Regions from separate parts of the Promicromonospora sp. NPDC057138 genome, predicted to be linked through region 1. Evidence: riboswitches for the same ligand, from Rfam matches in the RefSeq annotation. Region 1 holds a riboswitch; each other region holds the start of a gene.
What was found. A riboswitch is a leader RNA that binds a small molecule or an ion and turns the genes downstream of it on or off. The one in region 1 is predicted to bind thiamine pyrophosphate.

Region 1 (4,657 bases):
ACCGACTACCTGCTCTCCTGGAATCCGTTCCGCGCCGGAGACATCGCGATGACGTTCACCGTGGTCAACACCGGGAACACCCGGCTGATGGTCGAGGGCGTGCTGGACGTGGCCGGCCGGAGAGTCGCGTTCCCCGCCGAGGGGGAGCGTCGAAGCGAGATCCTGCCGGGGGAGGAGAGACCGTACGCCTTGGCCGTCGACGACGTCTGGCCGTTGTTCGGCTTCCCCGCCGACCTCACGGTCGCACCTGTGGTGTCCTCCATCGCCGATGAGACGGCCGCGGTCCCACCCTCGGCCACCGCCCACTTCGTCTGGGCCATGCCCTGGCCCCAGCTGCTGACGCTCGCCGGCGTCGCCCTGCTGCTGATCGCGCTGCTCTGGAACCGCGTCCGTTCGCGTCGGCGGCTCGACACCCTCATCGAGAACGCCGTGGAGCGGGGACGAGCAGAGGCGCGCGCGTCGGACGCGGCCGAGCGCCTGTGACACATCCGCCCGCGGACATCAACGCACCTCCCGAGGCGGCGCCGTGGATGCTCGGGTGACGATCTCGGTCGGGATCCGTGTGAACGCGGGGATCTCCCGTTCCTCGATCGCCGCACGCAGCATCTCGACCACCGCGACACCGAGGGCATGGAAGTCCTGGCGGATCGTGGTCAGCGGCGGCAGAACGTGACGGGCAAGCGGGACATCGTCGAAGCCGACCACACTCAAGTCGTTCGGGACATCGAACCCCTTGTCGTGCAAACCGTGGATGAGCCCGACCGCCATTTCGTCGTTCGCAGCGAAGACGGCGGTGTAGTCGGGCAGTCGATCCAATCCCATCGCGAAGTCGTAGGTGAAGTCGGCGCTCCAGTCGCCCACCACGATCGGACGTTGGCGGATGCCCCACGACTTCGTCCTGAAGTGAAACGCGCGCTCCCTGGCACGCGCGTCGAGCCAATCGAGCGGACCGGAGATGTGCAGGATGTCTCGGTGTCCGAGCGCCACCAGATGGTCGACGAGCAGCATCGTTCCGGCCTGCTGATCGATCGACACCGTCAGGAAGGTGGGGTCGGCGTCGGCCTTCACGACGAGCATCGGCACGTTGATCACCACCCGACGCAGCGCCGCCACCGATGAGGATCGCGGCGCGATCACGCACAGCGCGTCGATCCCCTGCATCATCAGACTCTCGACCGCCGCCTGCGGTGACAGCCCGTCACCCTCGTGCAGTGGGATCTGAGCAACGGAGTAGTCCGCACCGCGCGCTGCCAGTTCGATGGCGCTCAGGACGCTGGTGGGTCCGAAGGCCCCGGAGCTGTCGACGATCACACCGATGCGGCGGGATCGCTGCGTCGCCAGTGCGCGGGCCGCGAGATTCGGCCGGTAGTCGAGCTCCTCGATCGCCTCGAGCACCCGCCGACGCGTGTCCGGCTTGATGTTCGGGTGATCGTTCAACACGCGAGACACCGTCATGTGCGACACCCCGGCGATCACAGCCACCTGCCGGATGTTGGGCTTGTGCGATCCGACGCTCACCATACGCACCTCCGTCGGCCGCACCTGCAGTGATGTTGCCGAGAACAGCTCCGTAGACGCAATCGTCGTGCTTCAGTCAACCATCTGGAAGATCGCATCGGCACGAGCGCCGTCGGTGACGATGGGATCCACCCAGGCTTGGAAGTTGCGATGATGCAGATACCTGTCGGGGATCCGCACAACGTTGACCGCCGCGGCCGCGGTCAACGTGCCAAGTCCGAGTTGATCGTATCCCGGATGTCTGCCAGGGCGGCAAGGTGGACCACTGGGGCGGTGGCTGGGTCGGGTTCAGTAGGCTCGGGCAGGCCCGGACCCCGGCGTCGCTGTTCTACCAGGGCGACGGCTCGTAGTCCTTGAGGAAGCAGCCGTACAGGTCCGTCCCGGCCTCGCCCTGGACGATCGGGTCATAGACGCGGGCGGCGCCGTCGACCAGGTCGAGGGGCGCATGCCAGCCCTCGGCGGCGATCCGCAGCTTCTCCTGGTGCGGGCGCTCGTCCGTGATCCACCCGGTGTCCACCGCGGTCATCAGGACCCGGTCCTTCTCGAACATCTCCGCCGCGGAGGTCCGGGTCAGCATGTTGAGGGCGGCCTTGGCCATGTTGGTGTGCGGGTGTCCCGCGGACTTGTAACGGCGGGAGAACTGCCCCTCCATCGCCGAGACGTTGACGACGTACCCGCGTCGCGCCTTGGATGTCGCGGCCCGCATCGCGGGCCGCAGCCGGGAGATGAGCAGGAACGGCGCGATCGCGTTGCAGAGCTGGACCTCCAGGAGCTCCAGCGGGTCGACCTCGTCGACGACCTGGGTCCACGAGTTGGTCGTCTGCAGGTCGGGGAGAAGCCCGCCGGCATCGACGGCCGTGCCGGCCAGGTGGGCATCCAGGGAGGCCGAGCCCGCCCGGAGCGCCAGCGCCGTCAGGGACGCCGCGGTGTGCATCGCGACGGCGTCGTCCTGCGACTGCCCCTCGTGGTGGGCGACCGACAAGGCGGTCAGTGCCCCCGCTATCGCGGCAGGGTGCGCCTCCGAGACGTGATCGAACGTGACCATCTCCGGCTGTTCCAGCCCGTGGGGAAGCGGGGCGACCGGCGACGACTCGCCCGCGACGAGCTGCGAGTAGGCACCCGGGGACCGGCGGACCGTCTGGCAGGCGTTGTTGACCAGGATGTCGAGCGGGCCCGCCGCGGCGACGTCGTCGGCCAGGGCGATCACCTGGGTGGGGTCACGCAGGTCGATGCCGACGATCTTGAGCCGGTGCAGCCAGTCGGCGGCGTCGGGCATCGCCGAGAAGCGGCGCACCGCGTCCTTCGGGAAGCGGGTGGTGATGGTGAGGTGAGCGCCGTCGCGCAGCAGGCGCAGCGCGATGTACATGCCGATCTTCGCCCGGCCCCCGGTGAGCAGGGCGCGGCGGCCGGTCAGGTCCGTGCGCTGGTCGCGCCGCGTATGGCTCTTCGCGGCACAGGCCGGGCACAGCCAGTGGTAGAACGAGTCGACCAGCGTGTAGTCCGTCTTGCAGATGTAGCAGCCGCGGGCGGTGCGCAGCTCCCCGGCGAACGCCCCCGGCGCGGTCGAGACCAGCGGGATGCCGGCGGTCTCGTCGTCGATCCGCGCCGCCGAACCGGTCGCCGTCTGCTCGATGACGCTCCGGTCGTGCGCCTGACGCTCCTCGCGGATCGCGGCCTTACGGGACTTCTTGAGCAGCTTCCACATGTAGCCGGTCGCCCGTTTGACCGTCTGGACGTCGGGATGGTTGGGCTCGAGGTCCTGGAGCCGGCCCAGCACCCGAAGGGTGGTGGCGAGCTCGTCCGGGTCGATCCCCGCTTTCGTTGGCACGCCGTAGGGTAACCGGCGCCCGGGCCTGGCGCCCGGCTCGGTCCACGTCAAGCGCCATCGCGGCTTGCCCGACGGAGGCTGCCCGTCAGGGCATGAAAGGACCTGCGAGGCGATTTCCCTTCGCCGGCATTGTCCGGATCAGGTTGTGGGGGTCGCCAGCCGGCCTTTCGACCTTCTGACCTCTCAGCCTCTCGGCTCCCTCGCCTGTCTCGCAGGCCAACAACCACTTTGCCCCTGCCCGGGCTGGTTGGGTAGGGACTTTAGTCCCTAGTTTCATGCCAAGATTCGTGGGTGGAGATGACGGACGTCACGCATGCGATCGCAGCTGCGACGTCGGTCGCCGCATCGCTGGATCTGCCAGCGAACGATGCGATCGTTCTCCACAACTCGAACAAGCTGGCACTGCGGCTGACGCCATGTGACGTCTTTGCCCGGGTCGCTCCTCTGGGGCAAGAGGTGGCACAGCTCGAAGTCGAGCTCGCTCAACGGCTCGCCGACGTCGGAAGCCCGGTGGGCCGGTTGGAGCCGAGGGTGGACCCGCGTGTGTACACGCGCGATGGCTTCGCAGTGACGCTGTGGACCTACTACGAGCCCGTGACACCCCACATCTCACCGGCCGACTACGCCAAGGCGCTGGAGCAGCTCCACGCCGGCATGCGCAAGGTCGACGTGCCGAGCCCGAGGTTCACGGACCGGATCACTGAGGCGGAAGAAATCGTCTCCAACCCGGACCGCTCGCCGGAGCTTGCCGACGCGGACCGCGTGTTCCTCAGCGGCACTCTGGCGAGCCTGCGACGAGCGATCGGCGGCCGCGGCGCCGTGGAGCAGCTGCTCCACGGCGAGCCGCATCCAGGCAATGTGCTCAGCACGAAGAGCGGCCCTTTGTTCATCGACCTCGAGACGTGCTGCCGCGGACCCGTCGAGTTCGACCTCGCCCATGTTCCGGAGGCGGTCTGCGAGCACTACCCCAGCCTTGACCAAGAACTGCTGGACGAGTGCCGGCAGCTCGTCATCGCGATGGTCGCCGCCTGGCGTTGGGACCTTGACGACCAGTTTCCGAATGGGAGGCGATTCGGGGTGGAGCTTCTGCGCTTGCTACGCGAGGGTCCTCCGTGGCCGACACTCGACACAGTGACCAGGCAACTCGATGGCCTGTAGATCCTGGCGAGCGGGTAGAAAAAGTTATACCGTTGATCCATGAAGACAGCGATCAGCCTCCCGGACCACACTGCGGAGCGCTTCGACCACATCGCGCAGAAGCACGGCATGACGCGGTCGGAGTTCTACCGGCGTGCCGCTGAGCACTACGCC
Region 2 (4,657 bases), on a different contig from region 1:
CCCGGACGTGCGCAGGTCCAGGCCGAGCACGGGCTGGTCCATGGTGATGAGGAACCCGAAGCCGACGGTCACGGCGGACACGCCGAGCGGGAGCATGAACAGCCCGTCCAGGGTGCCGACGGCGCGGCGCGCCCCCACGGACCGCGGCCGGCGGGACACGACGAGCGCCACGAGCCCGCCCACGACCAGCGAGAGCACCGTCGCGACCAGGGCGATGCGCAGCGAGGTGGCAGTGGCCTCCCACACGGTCACCACGAGTGCGTTCCGCTCGCCGGTGGTCCCGAGGGCCACGTAGTTGCCCGGGCCCCAGGACCCGTCGGGCTCCCGGAGGGACCGGGCGACCAGCCCGGCGAGCGGCAGCAGCATGAGCCCGACGACGATCGCCGCCCCCGCCAGCGCGACCGCCACGTCCGCGGGCGAGCGCCAGGACAGCGGCCGGGCCGCGCCCCGCGAGGACACGAGCCGCAGCGCAGCCTCCCGCCGCCGGCGCGCCCGCGCGGACGCCGCGAGGGTCGCCGAGATGACGAGGAGCTGCAGGATCGACAGCACCGACGCGGACCGCAGGTCCAGGAACTGGGTGGTGCGGGTCCAGATCTCGGTCTCGATGGTCCCGTACCGCACCCCGCCGAGCACCAGCACCACTCCGAAGGCGGTAGCGCAGAACAGGAACACCACCGAGGCCGCCGACGCCACGGCGGGCGCCAGGGACGGCAGGGTCACCGTCCGGAACACCCGCGCGGGGCTCGCGCCGAGGGATGCGGCGGCCTGCTCGGTGCGCGGGTCGAGCCGCTCCCACAGCCCGCCGACCGTCCGCACCACCACTGACACGTTGAAGAAGACGAGCGCGACGACGATCCCGGCCAGCGACTCCTCCAGCCCGAGGAACCCGAGCGTGCCGCCCGGGGCGAACAAGGCGCGGAACGCGACGCCGACCACCACGGCGGGCAGCACGAACGGCACGGTCACGAGCCCGCGCACCAGGGTGCGTCCGGGGAACGAACGCCGGTACAGGAGATAGGCGAGCGGCAGGCCGAGGAGCACCGAGAACGCGGTGCCGAGCACTGCCTGGGTCAGCGTGAGCCCGACGAACCGCCACGTACGCGGGCGGGACAGCACCTCGGTGAAGCCGGTGAGGTCCAGCACGCCGTCGGGCACGAAACCGCGTGCCACGAGCGCGGCCACGGGCCAGGCGAAGAAGACCGCGAGGAAGCCGAGGGGGACGGCGACCGCCGTCCCCCAGAGCAGCGCAGCGGGCTTCAGGCCCAGCGGCCGCCTCAGCCGACTACGGTCTCGGTCCACCGCTCGATCCACTCGTCGCGGTGCTCGCTCACGTCGGCGGGCTCCACCTCGAACGGCGCGTCGGCCTGGGGCGCGAACTTCTGCCAGTCCTTCGGGAGCTGCACCGAGGAGTCGGCCGGGTACATGTACATCGACTCCGGCAGCGCGGCCTGGACGTCCTGGGTGAGCAGGAAGTCCACCAGCTCCTGCGCGCCCTCGGGGTTGTCGGCGCCGGCCAGGACGCCCGCGTACTCGACCTGCCGGAAGCACGTCTCCAGCAGGGCGCTCGTGGTCGACGTGGAGCCGTCCTCGCTCACCGTGAACGCCGGCGACGTCGCGTACGACAGCGCGAGCGGCCGCTTGCCGCCCTCCCCGGCGCCCGAGAAGTCCACGTAGTACGCGTCCTCCCAGGAGTCGGCGACCTTCACGCCGTTGTCCACGAGCGAGGCCCAGTAGTCCTCGAAGCCGTCCTCGCCGAACGCCCCGATGGTCGCCAGCAGGAAGGCGAGCCCGGGGGACGACGTCGCCGGGTTGGTCACCACGAGCAGGTCCCGGTACTTCGGGTCGGCCAGGTCCTCCAGGGTCTTCGGCACCTCCAGGCCGGACTTCTCGAACCAGGCCTCGTCCGCGTTCACGCACACGTCGCCCTGGTCGATCTGGGTGAGCGCCCCGCCGACCTGCTCGACGCCGTCGGGCAGGTCGGCGGGCGTGTACGCCTCGACCACTCCCGCCTCCAGCGCACGGGAGGCGAACGTGTTGTCGATGCCGAACACGGCGTCGCCGAGCGGGGCGTCCTTGGTCAGGACGAGCTGGTTCACCAGGGTTCCGGCGTCGCCCGCGGCGCTGACCTCGACGGTCATGCCGGACTGCTTCTCGAACCGGTCGATCAGCTTGTCGTCGAGCGCCCAGGAGTCGTGGGTCACCAGCGTCACGGTGCCCGACGCCGACGGGTCTCCCCCGCCGGTCTCGGAGCCACCGGACCCCGGGCCGCCGGAACAACCGGCGACCAGCAGTGCGACGGCTGCCGCCGCGGCGACCGCTCCGACCGTCCCGGTGTGCACGGTGCCCCTGTGGGCACCCGAAAGACGCAACATCGTGCCTCGACTTCCTCCGCCGGTGTGACCCGGATCAGGTTCAAGGGTCTGCGGTTGTCCGCACTCTCAGCGCCCGTGGGGCGCTCCCCTGTCGTGTCCAACCAGACTACTGGCCCGTCGGGGGCTACGGTGTGGAGGTGGCCCAGATTGAGACGGAACAGACACTCGCCGAGAAGGTCGGCACTCTCGCCCTGACGCTCGCGGCCGGCTGGGTCGCGCAAAAGGCGGTCGGCATGATCTGGAAGGGCGTGACGGGTAACGACGCGCCCAACAAGCCGGACGACCCAGAGCTGGACCTGGTGCAGGCCACCGTGTTCGCGGCGGTCGCCGCCGGCACGGCGGTGCTCGCCAAGCGCCTGGCGGCCAAGGGCGCGCACAAGGCCGCCCGGGGGCTTGCCGCCCGCCGATCGGCGCGCTGACGACACTCGGCACACCACGCCGTCCGACGCACTGGCCCCCCGGCCCCCGAGCGGGCTCGACCCGCGGCCGACCCAACCCGAGCCCACCTCAGCCAGCCTCAGCCCGCGAGCTTGCGCGGCCGCCGGGTCAGCAGCGGGTCGTGGCCCCGCGGCCGGCCCACGGGCTCGATGCCGTCGAGCGCGCGCGTCAGCGCGGCCTGCGTGACGCCCTGCTTCCCGCTCTCGGCGCGCAGCCTGGTCATGACCTGGTCGGCCGCCAGCCGCAGCGGTACGCCCGCCTTGCTAGCGGCGTCGAGCAGCAGGTGGCCGGCGGTCTCGTCGTCCACGCCGCGGACCGCGACGATGACGCCCTTGGCCTGCTCGATCACCGCCTGGCTGACGAAGGCCCTGGTGACCACGCCGTCCGACCGGCGGGTCAGCGCCTCCTTCTCGACCGGCGTGACGTCGATGACGTACCCGGCCAGCTCGGGCGGCCGGTCCTCGCTGCCGCGCCAGCCCTGGCCGATGACGACCAGCGAGCGCGTACGGCCCTTCCGGTCGACGATCCGGTGCGCGCAGGCGAACGGCCTGCCGAACCGCAGCGCCTCGGCGGCGGCACGGACCATGCGGCCGCGATCGTCAGGGTGCTTCCGCGAGCACAGCGCTTCGAGGCCCGGTTCGACCTCGTGCCGCTTCCAGCCGTGCATGGTGTAGACCTCGTCCGACCACCACCAGGTCCCCGAGCCGAGCTCGACGCGATAGCGGCCGACGAGCAGGTTGGTCCCCAGGCCGAGAGCCTGTGCCAGGTCTCCCACCGAGACGTTCGGTGGCGGTGTCGCGGTGTCGCCTCCGGCGCCGTCCACGAGAGCGAGCCTGGGCTGCTTGAAAGGGGGCATGTATCCCTCCCAGATCCGATGCGGACCGGGAGCCGCTTCATGACTCCGCGCTCTCGATTGTAGAGCGACTCGCCCGGGTAGGGGAGCCCCTTTCCTCCTCCGAGTTGTCCGGCTCCGAGTTGTCCGGTGACTCCCCGGGCTGTCCGGTGCGAGCGGCGCGGCCTCGTGCCAGCCTGAAGGAGCCCGGCGCAGGGACCGAACACCGGCACAGGAGGTGCACCGTGAGCGAGAGCCCCCACGACGCGACGACGGATCCCGGCGACGCCGGCATCGGCACCCAAGGGATCCTGGCCCCCGGCCCGCTGCGCACCGACGTGGCGGTGGTCGGCGCGGGGCTCACCGGCGTCGTCACCGCCCAGCTCCTCGCCGAAGGCGGCGCGAACGTCGTGGTGCTCGACGCAGGGACCGCCCGCATGACCACCACGGCCCGCTCGACCGGCAAGCTCTCGGTGCTCCAGGGCACCCGGCTCGCGCGCATCGCCCGGCACGGCGACGACGTGGTGCGCGACTACCTCGCGGCCGGCTTCGCGGGGCTCGGGTGGCTGCGCCGCACCCTGGAGGACCTGAACGTGCCGGTCGAGAGCCGCGACGACCTGACCGTGGCGACCACCCCCGAGCAGGTGGCCGACGTCGACGCCGTGCTCGCGACCTGCGCCCGGCAGGGGCTCGCCGCGCAGTGGGAGGAGGACCCGCCGTATCCCGCGCGGACGCTCGGTGCAGTGCGCCTGCCCGGCCAGGCCCAGGTCGACCCGCTGCGCATGCTCTCGGCGCTCCGTGCCCGCCTGCGCTCGCGCGGCGTCCCGGTGCACGACGGCGTCCGGGTCCGGCAGGTGCACCGGCTGGGGACCGGCGTCGCGCTGCGCACCACCCGCGGCACCGTGCTCGCCGACCGCGTCGTGCTGGCCACCGCCGTCCCGCCCGGGCGGCAGGGCGGCCTGATCCTCCGGCTGGAGGCGGGCCGCAGCCTGCTCACCACGCGGGAGGTGCCCGA
Region 3 (4,657 bases), on a different contig from region 1:
TCCCTGGTTATCGCCAGGGAGACTCGGACAGGCGCTCTACTTCGCGAATCCCTACTTCGCGGTCAGGGGGTCACCAGTTGGGGGTGACGCCCGGGAGGTTGCGGGGGAGGGGCACGTCGCGCGGGTGGTAGACGTACGTGAGGCCGTCGGTCGACGTCTGCCACACGCGCTCGAAGTTCTCCCGCGTGTACACGACCCGCACGGCCTCGTTGCTCGCCTTGTTCGGGTCGTTGATGATCGGGTCGCCCTCGGCGGTGAACCCGCGCAGCACGACGAGGTGCCCGTCGGTGCCGTACCCGGCCTCCGGCATCTCCTCCTCCTCGAAGTTGATCGAGAAGACGAGCGGGATTCCCGCCTTGATGAACTTTTCCGCCTCTGCGAGGGAACGGAGCCGGGTCACGAAGGACTGCAGCCCGAACGTGTTCGCGTAGGCCGCATTGAACGGCCAGTTGCCCGCGCCCTCGTACGCGTAGTCCCAGGTGTTCATGGCGGCGTAGTCGACCTGCGGGTCGCCGTTCGGCGCCTCGATGCCCTCCAGCTCCTCGGCCGGCACCTCCAGCCCGTGGGAGTAGATCACCATCGTGGACGACGTCGGCGAGCACCACACCTGGCCGCCGCCCCCGAACTCGGGGTACTCGCCGCGGTGGATATTCTGGCTGAACTGCGGCACGTCGAGCGCCACCTCGCGGCCGAGCGTGAAGTCGCTGGTGCCCGTGTAGTGCGAGTCGGGCAGGTACTCGTTGGTCATGGTGCTCACACCGTTCAGCCGCGGCGAGACCCGCGTGCCCGCGGGCCGGTACAGCGTGGCCCGGGTCTGGAACGCGTCGGGCTCGTAGCCCGACTTCGCGACGTAGGTGTCGGTGAACAGGTACGCGTCCGCGTCGGTCTGGCCGTTCACGGATGTGCGGTGGATGTCGCCGACGCCGTCGGCCGGAGCGAACTCGTCGCCTGACGCCCAGCGGCCCATCACGAACCACTTGGTCCACGTCCCGTCGGCCTTGCGCCCGCGGAACTCGATCTCGACCCACGTGCCCGTGGGGGTGTGCGCGTTCCACGAGCTCACGGACTCGTCGACCGCATACCCGGTCTCCACGACCGGCGACGTCCACCGGCCCGTCTCGTAGGCGACGGGCGTGCCGTCGCCGTACGGGTCGGTGTACTCGACGGTCTCGCTCGCGCCGCGCAGCACGAGCCCGCCCTTGGTGCTCGGCCGCAGGTTCGACGTCCTGCCCGCCAGGAGCTCGCGGTAGCCGTTCCATGCGGTCAGCGTGATCTGGTTGTCCGAAGCCGCCGGGCCCGGCTCGGGCGCACCCGCCGCCGGCACCGCACTCGCCACGATCCCTGCTTGCACCACGAGCGCTCCCGTCGCCGCCAGCGCGAACGCCCTCGTCCGCAGTGTTCCTCGAATCGACATGCCCACCTCCATGTCCGGGGCCCGCCACTGGGTGGGTGAGCCGTGGACCTTCTTTACCAGACCGGGGGGTGAATTGGCATCGAAAGTCGGGACAGCTCGGCGTCATCCGAGAGACCAGGCGACCGACGCCGGTCCGCGGTGCTAACGTCGTCCGCGATCCCACGGGTGCCTCACGCAGGGGCTGAGATCGGGCTGGACGGCCCGGGACCGTTGAACCTGTCCGGTTAACACCGGCGTAGGAAGCAGGAGTCTCATATGGAGAACACCCAGTCCCGCACGCTCGCGTACGAGTACGCAGCCGAGCACGACGGCGGGCACAGCACACCGCACGACGACGGCCTGCGGGTCCCGGTCACCGAGATCACGCTGGCGCCGTCCCCCGACGGCACCCCGAACGAGCCGGTGCGCGTCTACCGCACCCAGGGGCCGGGTTCCGACCCGGTGCGCGGCCTCGCGCCGGCCCGCGAACCCTGGGTCGTGGCCCGGGGAGACACCGAGGAGTACGACGGCCGCCGTCGGGCCCTCGCCGACGACGGCCGCGGCGCACTGCGCCGCGGTGCCGCGACCGAGGAGTGGCAGGGCGAACGACGTCGGCCGCGCCGGGCTGCCCCCGGCCGGACCGTCACCCAGATGCACTACGCCCGCCAGGGCGTGATCACGCCGGAGATGCGGTACGTCGCCCTGCGCGAGAGCTGCGACGTCGAGCTGGTGCGCAGCGAGGTCGCCGCCGGCCGGGCGATCATCCCGAACAACGTGAACCACCCGGAGTCGGAGCCGATGATCATCGGCCGGGCGTTCCTCGTGAAGATCAACGCGAACATCGGCAACTCGGCTGTCCACAGCTCGATCGCTGAGGAGGTGGAGAAGCTCGAGTGGGCCACCAAGTGGGGCGCCGACACCGTCATGGACCTGTCCACGGGCGACGACATCCACACCACCCGCGAGTGGCTCCTGCGGAACTCGCCGGTGCCCATCGGCACGGTGCCGATCTACCAGGCTCTGGAGAAGGTGAACGGCGACGCGAGCGCGCTGACCTGGGAGGTCTACCGCGACACGGTGATCGAGCAGTGCGAGCAGGGCGTCGACTACATGACCGTGCACGCCGGCGTGCTGCTCCGGTACGTGCCGCTCACGGCGGACCGGGTCACCGGCATCGTCTCGCGCGGCGGGTCGATCCTCGCGGGCTGGTGCCTCGCGCACCACCAGGAGAACTTCCTCTACACGCACTTCGACGAGCTCTGCGAGATCTTCGCCCGGTACGACGTCGCCTTCTCCCTGGGCGACGGCCTGCGTCCCGGCTCGCTGGCCGACGCCAACGACGCCGCGCAGTTCGCCGAGCTCGACACGCTCGCGGAGCTGACCAAGCGGGCCTGGGCCCACGACGTCCAGGTGATGGTGGAGGGACCCGGGCACATCCCGTTCCACCTGGTGCGGGAGAACGTCGAGCGGCAGCAGGAGCTGTGCGACGGCGCCCCGTTCTACACGCTCGGCCCGCTGGTCACCGACATCGCGCCCGGCTACGACCACATCACCTCCGCCATCGGCGCCACCGAGATCGCCCGGTACGGCACCGCGATGCTCTGCTACGTCACGCCCAAGGAGCACCTCGGCCTGCCCGACCGCGACGACGTGCGCACCGGCGTGGTGACCTACAAGATCGCCGCGCACGCCGCCGACGTCGCCAAGGGGCACCCGGGCGCCCGCGACCGGGACGACGCCCTGTCCAAGGCCCGCTTCGAGTTCCGCTGGCGGGACCAGTTCAACCTGTCGCTCGACCCGGAGCTCGCCGAGGCGTACCACGACGAGACCCTCCCGGCCGAGGCCGCGAAGACCGCGCACTTCTGCTCGATGTGCGGGCCGAAGTTCTGCTCGATGCGGATCTCGCAGGACATCCGCGACGAGTTCGGCGGGGCACAGGCCCAGGGTGCGCTCGCGGGCGCGACGGCGGCCGTCCAGGCGGAGGGCATGGCCCAGAAGTCCGCGGAGTTCCGCGCGGCGGGCGCCGAGGTCTACCTCCCGGCCCCGCAGCTCCGCCCCTAGCCGCGTTCCGCGAGGTAGAGCGTGTGTCCGGACACACGCTCTACCTCACCGACCATCCGTCCGCGAGGTAGAGCACCTGTCCGGACACACGCTCTACCTCGCGGACAGGTGGGCAGACGGTCAGGGGAGCGCGGTCAGGTCGGGCACGGGGCCCGTCGTCGTGCCCTCCACGAGATTCACGGGGAGCACCACCGACTCCGGCTGCTCGCCGGCGAGCAGCGCGATGACGGCCAGGCCGAGCGCCCGGCCCTTCTCGACGAGCGGCTGGTGCACGCTGGTCAGCACGTCGGGGGAGAGCCACGGCAGGTCGAGCCCGTCGAACCCGGCCACAGACACGTCCTCGGGCACCCGCAGGCCGAGCTCGCGGGCCGCGATCACGGCGCCCGCGGCGAGCAGGTCGGAGTGGGCGATGATCGCCGTCGGACGGTCCCGGGCGGGCGCCCACTCGGACAGGATCTCGGTGGCGGCGTCGCGCCCGTGCTCCACGAGCGACGCCGGCGTCTCCCACGACATCACGGGCTCGATGACGTCCCGGACGCCGGCCAGCCGGTTGCGGGTGGGCGTGCGCTCGGCGGCGGTGAGCCGGTCGGCGTCGACCAGCCCGGACCGTTCGTCCCGCCCGAACGGCAGCGTGATCTCCGCGATCCGCGTGTGCCCGAGCTCGACCAGGTGCCGCACGGCCTCGGCGGCGCCTCGGCGGTCGTCGACGCTGACCACGGGCACGCCGGGCACGTTCTGCCCCTCGCCGATCACGACGGGCACGCCTCGGCGCTGCAGGGCGGCCAGGTTCGGGTCGTCCTTCAGGGTCCCCCACACGAGCACCGCGACGTCCATCGCGGCGGCCTCGACCAGCGGGTCGACGGCGGCAGGCAGCCCCGCCTCGGCCGCGAGCCCCATGGACTGCGCGGTGGCGCCCTGCGGCATGCCGGGCACGAGCAGCACGCCCAGCCCCTGCTCGCCGATCGCGGAGACCAGGCCGTGCAGCACCTGGGTGGAGACGGGGTCCCGGAACGACCGGCCGAGCTGGTCGCCGATCACCACACCCACGATCCCGGACCGCCCCGACCGGAGCTGCCGCCCCAGGGGGTTGGGCCCGGAGTAGTCGAGCTCGCGCGCGGCGGCCAGGACCTTCTCCCGGGTCTCGGGGGTGATGGGTCCCGCACCGGAGAAGGCGAGCGACGCGGTGGAGACGGAGACACCTGC
Region 4 (4,657 bases), on a different contig from region 1:
CCGGGCCGATCCCCGGCAGCACCAGGTGGCGGGCGTACCGGGCGAGCTCGTCGCGGCCCAGCTCGCGGCCGGGCTCGACCAGCGGCGGCAGCGCGGTCACAGCGCGAGGTCCAGGTTGTTCCCGACCAGGTTGTCGCCGACGGCGACCAGCCCGTCGACCGGGGACGACGCCAGCGCCCGCTCCCGGCGCGGCGGCCGGCCGGCGCGGGCGGCGTCGTACCCCGCCTCGACGGCGAGCCGCATGGCGTGGGCCATGCGCACCGGGTCCGCGGCGCGGGTCACCGCGGTGGCAAGCAGGACGCCGTCGCACCCGAGCTCCATGGCCAGCGCGGCGTCCGACGCCGTGCCGATGCCCGCGTCCAGGATCACCGGGACCGACGCCGCGGCCGCTATGACCTCGATGTTGCGCGGGTTGGCGATGCCGAGCCCGGAGCCGATGGGCGAGCCCAGCGGCATGACCGCCGCGCAGCCCACGTCCTCAAGGCGGCGCGCGATGATCGGGTCGTCGTTGGTGTACGGGAGCACGGTGAAGCCGTCGTCGACCAGGGCCTTTGCCGCCTCGACCAGGCCTATCGGGTCGGGCAGGAGCGTCACGTCGTCGGCGATGACCTCCAGCTTGACCCAGTCCGTCTCGCACGCCTCCCGGGCGAGCTGGGCGGTGAGCACCGCCTCGCGGACGGAGAAGCAGCCGGCCGTGTTGGGCAGGGCACGGATGCCCAGGCGCGCGAGCAGGCCCCAGACGGAGGGGTCGCCGGAGCGGGCCGGGTCGTCCGACGGCCGGGGCCGGGACACGCGCCGCATCGCGACGGTGGTCAGCTCCGTGCCGGACGCTACGAGCGCGTCCTCCAGGCCCAGCAGGCTCGCCGCTCCCCCGGTGCCCATGACCAGGCGCGATCCCAGCGGCGTGCCCGCGATGGTCAGCGGTGCGTCGTCCATGGTCAGCCTCCCTGCACTGCGGTGACGACCTCGACGCGGTCTCCGGGCCGGACCGTGGTGGTGCCCCAGGCGCCGCGCGGCACGACGGCGTCGTCGAGCGCGACGGCGACGCCCTGCGGCGCGCCGTCGACCACGAGGCCGGGCAGCAGGCGCGCGACCAGGTCGGCGACGGGCAGGGGGCTGTCGAGCGGGTACGGCTCGCCGTTGACGAGGGCGGCCCCCGGCGCCTCGGCGATCGGCGCTCCGGCGGCGCCGGGCGACGCGGACGGTGCTGCGGCCGCGGACGGTGCTGCGGTCATGCTGTGCCTCCTCGAGTAGTGCTGTATGCGTCGGCGAACCGGCGCGGGTCCGCGAACCGGGCGGCGGCCTCGACGGCCGCGATGGCTGCTGGGCCGTCCGGCGCCACGCCCAGCGCCTGGTCGACGGCGGCCGCCGTCAGCGCCGTGAGCAGGATCCCGTTGCGGTGGTGCCCCGTGGCCAGGTAGAGGCCGTCGGCCGCCCAGCCCAGGATCGGCGCGTTGTCGGGGCTGCCGGGCCGGGACCGGGTGACGGTCTCCAGCAGCACGGCGTCGTCGAGCCCGGGCAGCAGGGCGCGCACGTCGCGCAGCAGCGCGAAGACGTCGCCGGCCCGGGTCAGGTGGTCGTCCGCGCGCTCGTCCGACGTCGCGCCCACGACCACCTCGCGCGTCCCGTCGGGCCGGACCGGGCGGGGCACGGCGTAGACGGGGCGGCCCTGCACGGTGCCCCGCACCACCACCGCGGGCGCCCGGTCGACGTCGGCGGCCAGGCGCAGCGTCGTGCCGGGCACCGGGCGGGTGGGGGCTCCCGCGAACAGGGAGCCGCTCGCGTGCCCGGCGGCCAGGACCACGGTCCCGGCGGCGTAGGCCGTGCCCGCCTCGTCGAGCGCGCCGACGACGGCGTCGTCCGCCCAGGTCAGCGAGACCGCGGCGCGCCGCACGAGGATCTCGTGCGCGGCGACGGCGGCGGACAGGGCCACCTGCACGGCACGCGGGTCCACCCGATGGTCGCCCGGGACCCACGCCGCACCCGCCACCCGCGGCCCGACGCCGGGCTCCCGCAGCCGCGCCTCGTCCGGCGCGATCTCCGCCGAGCCGAGGCCCCACCCGCTGTGCAGGTCCAGCAGCCGGCGCAGCGCGACCAGGTCGTCGCGGTCGTAGGCGAGGGCGAGCGTGCCGGCGGTCTCCAGGCCGACGGCGCCCGGCGGCAAGCCAGCCGCGCGCTCGAGTGCCTCGGCGAACGCCGGCCAGAGGGCGAGCGAGGCGGTGCCCAGCCGCGCCTGCCCCTTCTCGCCGAAGCCCGCCTCCATGACGGGCGCGAGCATGCCGGCGGCGGCGTGGGTGGCGCCGTCGCCGGGCGACGGGTCCAGGACGACGACGCTCGCGCCGGCCTCCACCGCGCGCCAGGCCGCGGTCAGGCCGACGATGCCCCCGCCGATGACGAGGACGTCGCACACATGACTGCTCACAGTTCTGCTCCCTTCGCTGGCATGACCCAGATCAGGTTCGACGGTCGGCGCCCTGCGCCCTCTCAGCCCCGTCCGGGGCTCCCGTGCACGCGACAACGATAGCCCTACACTCGCGGTCGTGGACCCCCGTACCCGGCTCGCCGACGCCCGCCTGTATCTGTGCACGGACGCCCGTCAGGACACCGGCGACCTCGAACCCTTCCTGCACGCGGCGCTGGAGGGCGGCGTCGACGTCGTCCAGCTCCGGGACAAGTCCCTGGAGGCGGCCCGCGAGGTCGAGCTGCACGCGCTCGTCGCCCGGGTGGCCGCCGAGCACGGCGCGCTGTGGGCGGTCAACGACCGGGCCGACATCGCGGGGCTGACCGGAGCGCCGGTGGTGCACATGGGCCAGGGCGACCTGCCGCCCGGCGCGGTGCGGGCCCTGCTGGGCGACGGCCCCGTGCTGGGCCGCTCCACCCACTCCCTCGACCAGGCGCTGGCCGCCGAGGCCGAGCCCCGCGTGGACTACTTCTGCGTCGGGCCGGTGTGGGCCACGCCGACCAAACCGGGCCGCGCCGCCGTCGGCCTGGACCTGGTGCGCGACGTCGCCGCCCGCGAGCCGGCCACGCCCTGGTTCGCCATCGGCGGGGTCGACGCCGCCCGCCTCGACCAGGTGCTCGACGCTGGGGCGCGCCGCGTCGTCGTCGTCCGCGCCATCACGCGGGCGGACGACCCCCGGGCCGCGGCCGCCGCGCTGCGCCGCCGGATCGCGGGCGCGGACGGGTAGAGCCCGATGTTGCCTGGCACCGTATCCGCTCCGTTACTCTTGGCCTCGCCATGAGCCTGACACGTCGCCCCTCCTCGCTGCTCGCCGACCATCGGCGCTGGTCAGCGAGCGTCCTGACGGTCATGCTCCTCGTGCTCGCCGTCCTCGGCGCGCAGGTCCTGTGCGGCGTCCACCTGAACGAGCAGGCCGCCGGCCACGCGGACGAAGCCGCCGTGCAGAGCCCGGGCCTGTGGCCCGCCGCCGAGACGACCGTCGCCGAGGCGCCGGACGTCGAGGCAGCCCTCGCACCTCCGGACGACGGCGCCCATGGCTGTTCCGACCACCGCTCGCTGACGGCGCAGGGCGACCCGGTCCGTCAGCCGCCGCCCGGGCCGGCCGTGATGCCGGAGCTCGCCGCGCAGTGGCTCGTGGCCGACCTGGCACACCGCGAGCCCCCGGTCCGGTCGAGCGTGACCGACGCCGCGGCGCCGTCGCTGACCGCCCTGGGGATCTCCCGGACGTAGACCACCACATCCCGTCGGCGCCACCCCTGGGTGCCGGCGGCTCCAGCGCGCCCCGGAGCGGGGTCGCGCGTGTGGTTCTACTCCGATCAGAAAGGTCCCCGCTTTCATGGAGCCCAGCTTCAACCCGACCAGTACCGCACCTGGCCGCGGTCGGCACCGGGCGGCCCGCCGCCCGGTCCTGGCCGACGTCGCCCGAGCCACCTCCGAGCAGGTCAGCGCGTTCGCCGGCCGCACCGCCGTCGTCGCGGCGGCCGGTTCGGGCGTGCTGCTGTCCTTCGTCGCCGCACCCGCCGCCCAGGCCGCCCCGGCTGACGCGGTCAGCACGTCGCTGGCCGGCACACCCGTCCAGGGCACGCTCAACGCGACCGACCTGAACGCCCTGACCGCGCAGGCCCGTGAGACGGTCGCCGCCGCGGGCGTCGTGGCGGTCGCACCCGATGCGGAGCTCAAGGTCGAGAAGGCGGCGGTCTCCGTCGTCTCGGCCGCGGAGAACGAGGACTACCAGGCACAGCTCGCCGCCGAGGCGGAGGCCGAGGCCGCCGCGGAGGCCGCGGAAGCGGCCGCCGAGGCCGCGGCGGCGATCGACATCCCGGCCTCGGCGTCGGGGTCCGCCGTCATATCGGTCGCCATGCGCTACCTGGGAGTGCCGTACGTCTGGGGCGGCACGACGCCTGCGGGCTTCGACTGCTCCGGGTTCACGTCCTACGTGTTCGCGCAGGTCGGGATCAACCTGCCCCGGACCTCGTCCGAGCAGCGGTACGCCGGGACCGAGGTGCCCTGGTCGCAGGCGCAACCCGGCGACCTGCTCTGGTCGCCCGGCCACATCGCGATCTATGCGGGCGACGGCATGCAGGTCGAGGCCCCGGTCCCGGGCAAGACCGTCCGGTACACCCAGGTCTGGCAGTCCAACCCGATAGTCCTGCGCGTCGGGTGACCCGTCGTCGGTGAGGGGCCAGGCGGCCCCTC

Region 2: linked by a shared signal. The riboswitch ahead of ACFT2C_RS18090 (thiamine ABC transporter substrate binding subunit) and the one ahead of ACFT2C_RS09420 (SDR family NAD(P)-dependent oxidoreductase) in region 1 are both predicted to bind thiamine pyrophosphate.
Region 3: linked by a shared signal. The riboswitch ahead of thiC (phosphomethylpyrimidine synthase ThiC) and the one ahead of ACFT2C_RS09420 (SDR family NAD(P)-dependent oxidoreductase) in region 1 are both predicted to bind thiamine pyrophosphate.
Region 4: linked by a shared signal. The riboswitch ahead of thiO (glycine oxidase ThiO) and the one ahead of ACFT2C_RS09420 (SDR family NAD(P)-dependent oxidoreductase) in region 1 are both predicted to bind thiamine pyrophosphate.

What each region holds. Positions count from the first base shown of each region.
Region 1 covers NZ_JBHUUX010000010.1:68,018-72,674, forward strand. The annotation lists gene ACFT2C_RS09410 (hypothetical protein) at 1-483, shown strand, start outside; gene ACFT2C_RS09415 (LacI family DNA-binding transcriptional regulator) at 502-1,521, opposite strand; gene ACFT2C_RS09420 (SDR family NAD(P)-dependent oxidoreductase) at 1,847-3,346, opposite strand; TPP riboswitch at 3,443-3,556, opposite strand; gene ACFT2C_RS09425 (phosphotransferase family protein) at 3,644-4,504, shown strand; gene ACFT2C_RS09430 (ribbon-helix-helix protein, CopG family) at 4,544-4,657, shown strand, end outside.
Region 2 covers NZ_JBHUUX010000034.1:44,905-49,561, forward strand. The annotation lists gene ACFT2C_RS18085 (ABC transporter permease) at 1-1,299, opposite strand, end outside; gene ACFT2C_RS18090 (thiamine ABC transporter substrate binding subunit) at 1,275-2,372, opposite strand; TPP riboswitch at 2,367-2,472, opposite strand; gene ACFT2C_RS18095 (DUF4235 domain-containing protein) at 2,510-2,791, shown strand; gene ACFT2C_RS18100 (PAS and ANTAR domain-containing protein) at 2,890-3,666, opposite strand; gene ACFT2C_RS18105 (FAD-dependent oxidoreductase) at 3,888-4,657, shown strand, end outside.
Region 3 covers NZ_JBHUUX010000021.1:10-4,666, forward strand. The annotation lists gene ACFT2C_RS13690 (C39 family peptidase) at 71-1,414, opposite strand; TPP riboswitch at 1,568-1,673, shown strand; gene thiC (phosphomethylpyrimidine synthase ThiC) at 1,670-3,454, shown strand; gene ACFT2C_RS13700 (LacI family DNA-binding transcriptional regulator) at 3,575-4,657, opposite strand, start outside.
Region 4 covers NZ_JBHUUX010000095.1:6,450-11,106, forward strand. The annotation lists gene ACFT2C_RS27450 (ThiF family adenylyltransferase) at 1-100, opposite strand, end outside; gene ACFT2C_RS27455 (thiazole synthase) at 97-936, opposite strand; gene thiS (sulfur carrier protein ThiS) at 939-1,235, opposite strand; gene thiO (glycine oxidase ThiO) at 1,232-2,422, opposite strand; TPP riboswitch at 2,414-2,517, opposite strand; gene thiE (thiamine phosphate synthase) at 2,541-3,188, shown strand; gene ACFT2C_RS27475 (hypothetical protein) at 3,239-3,691, shown strand; gene ACFT2C_RS27480 (C40 family peptidase) at 3,798-4,625, shown strand.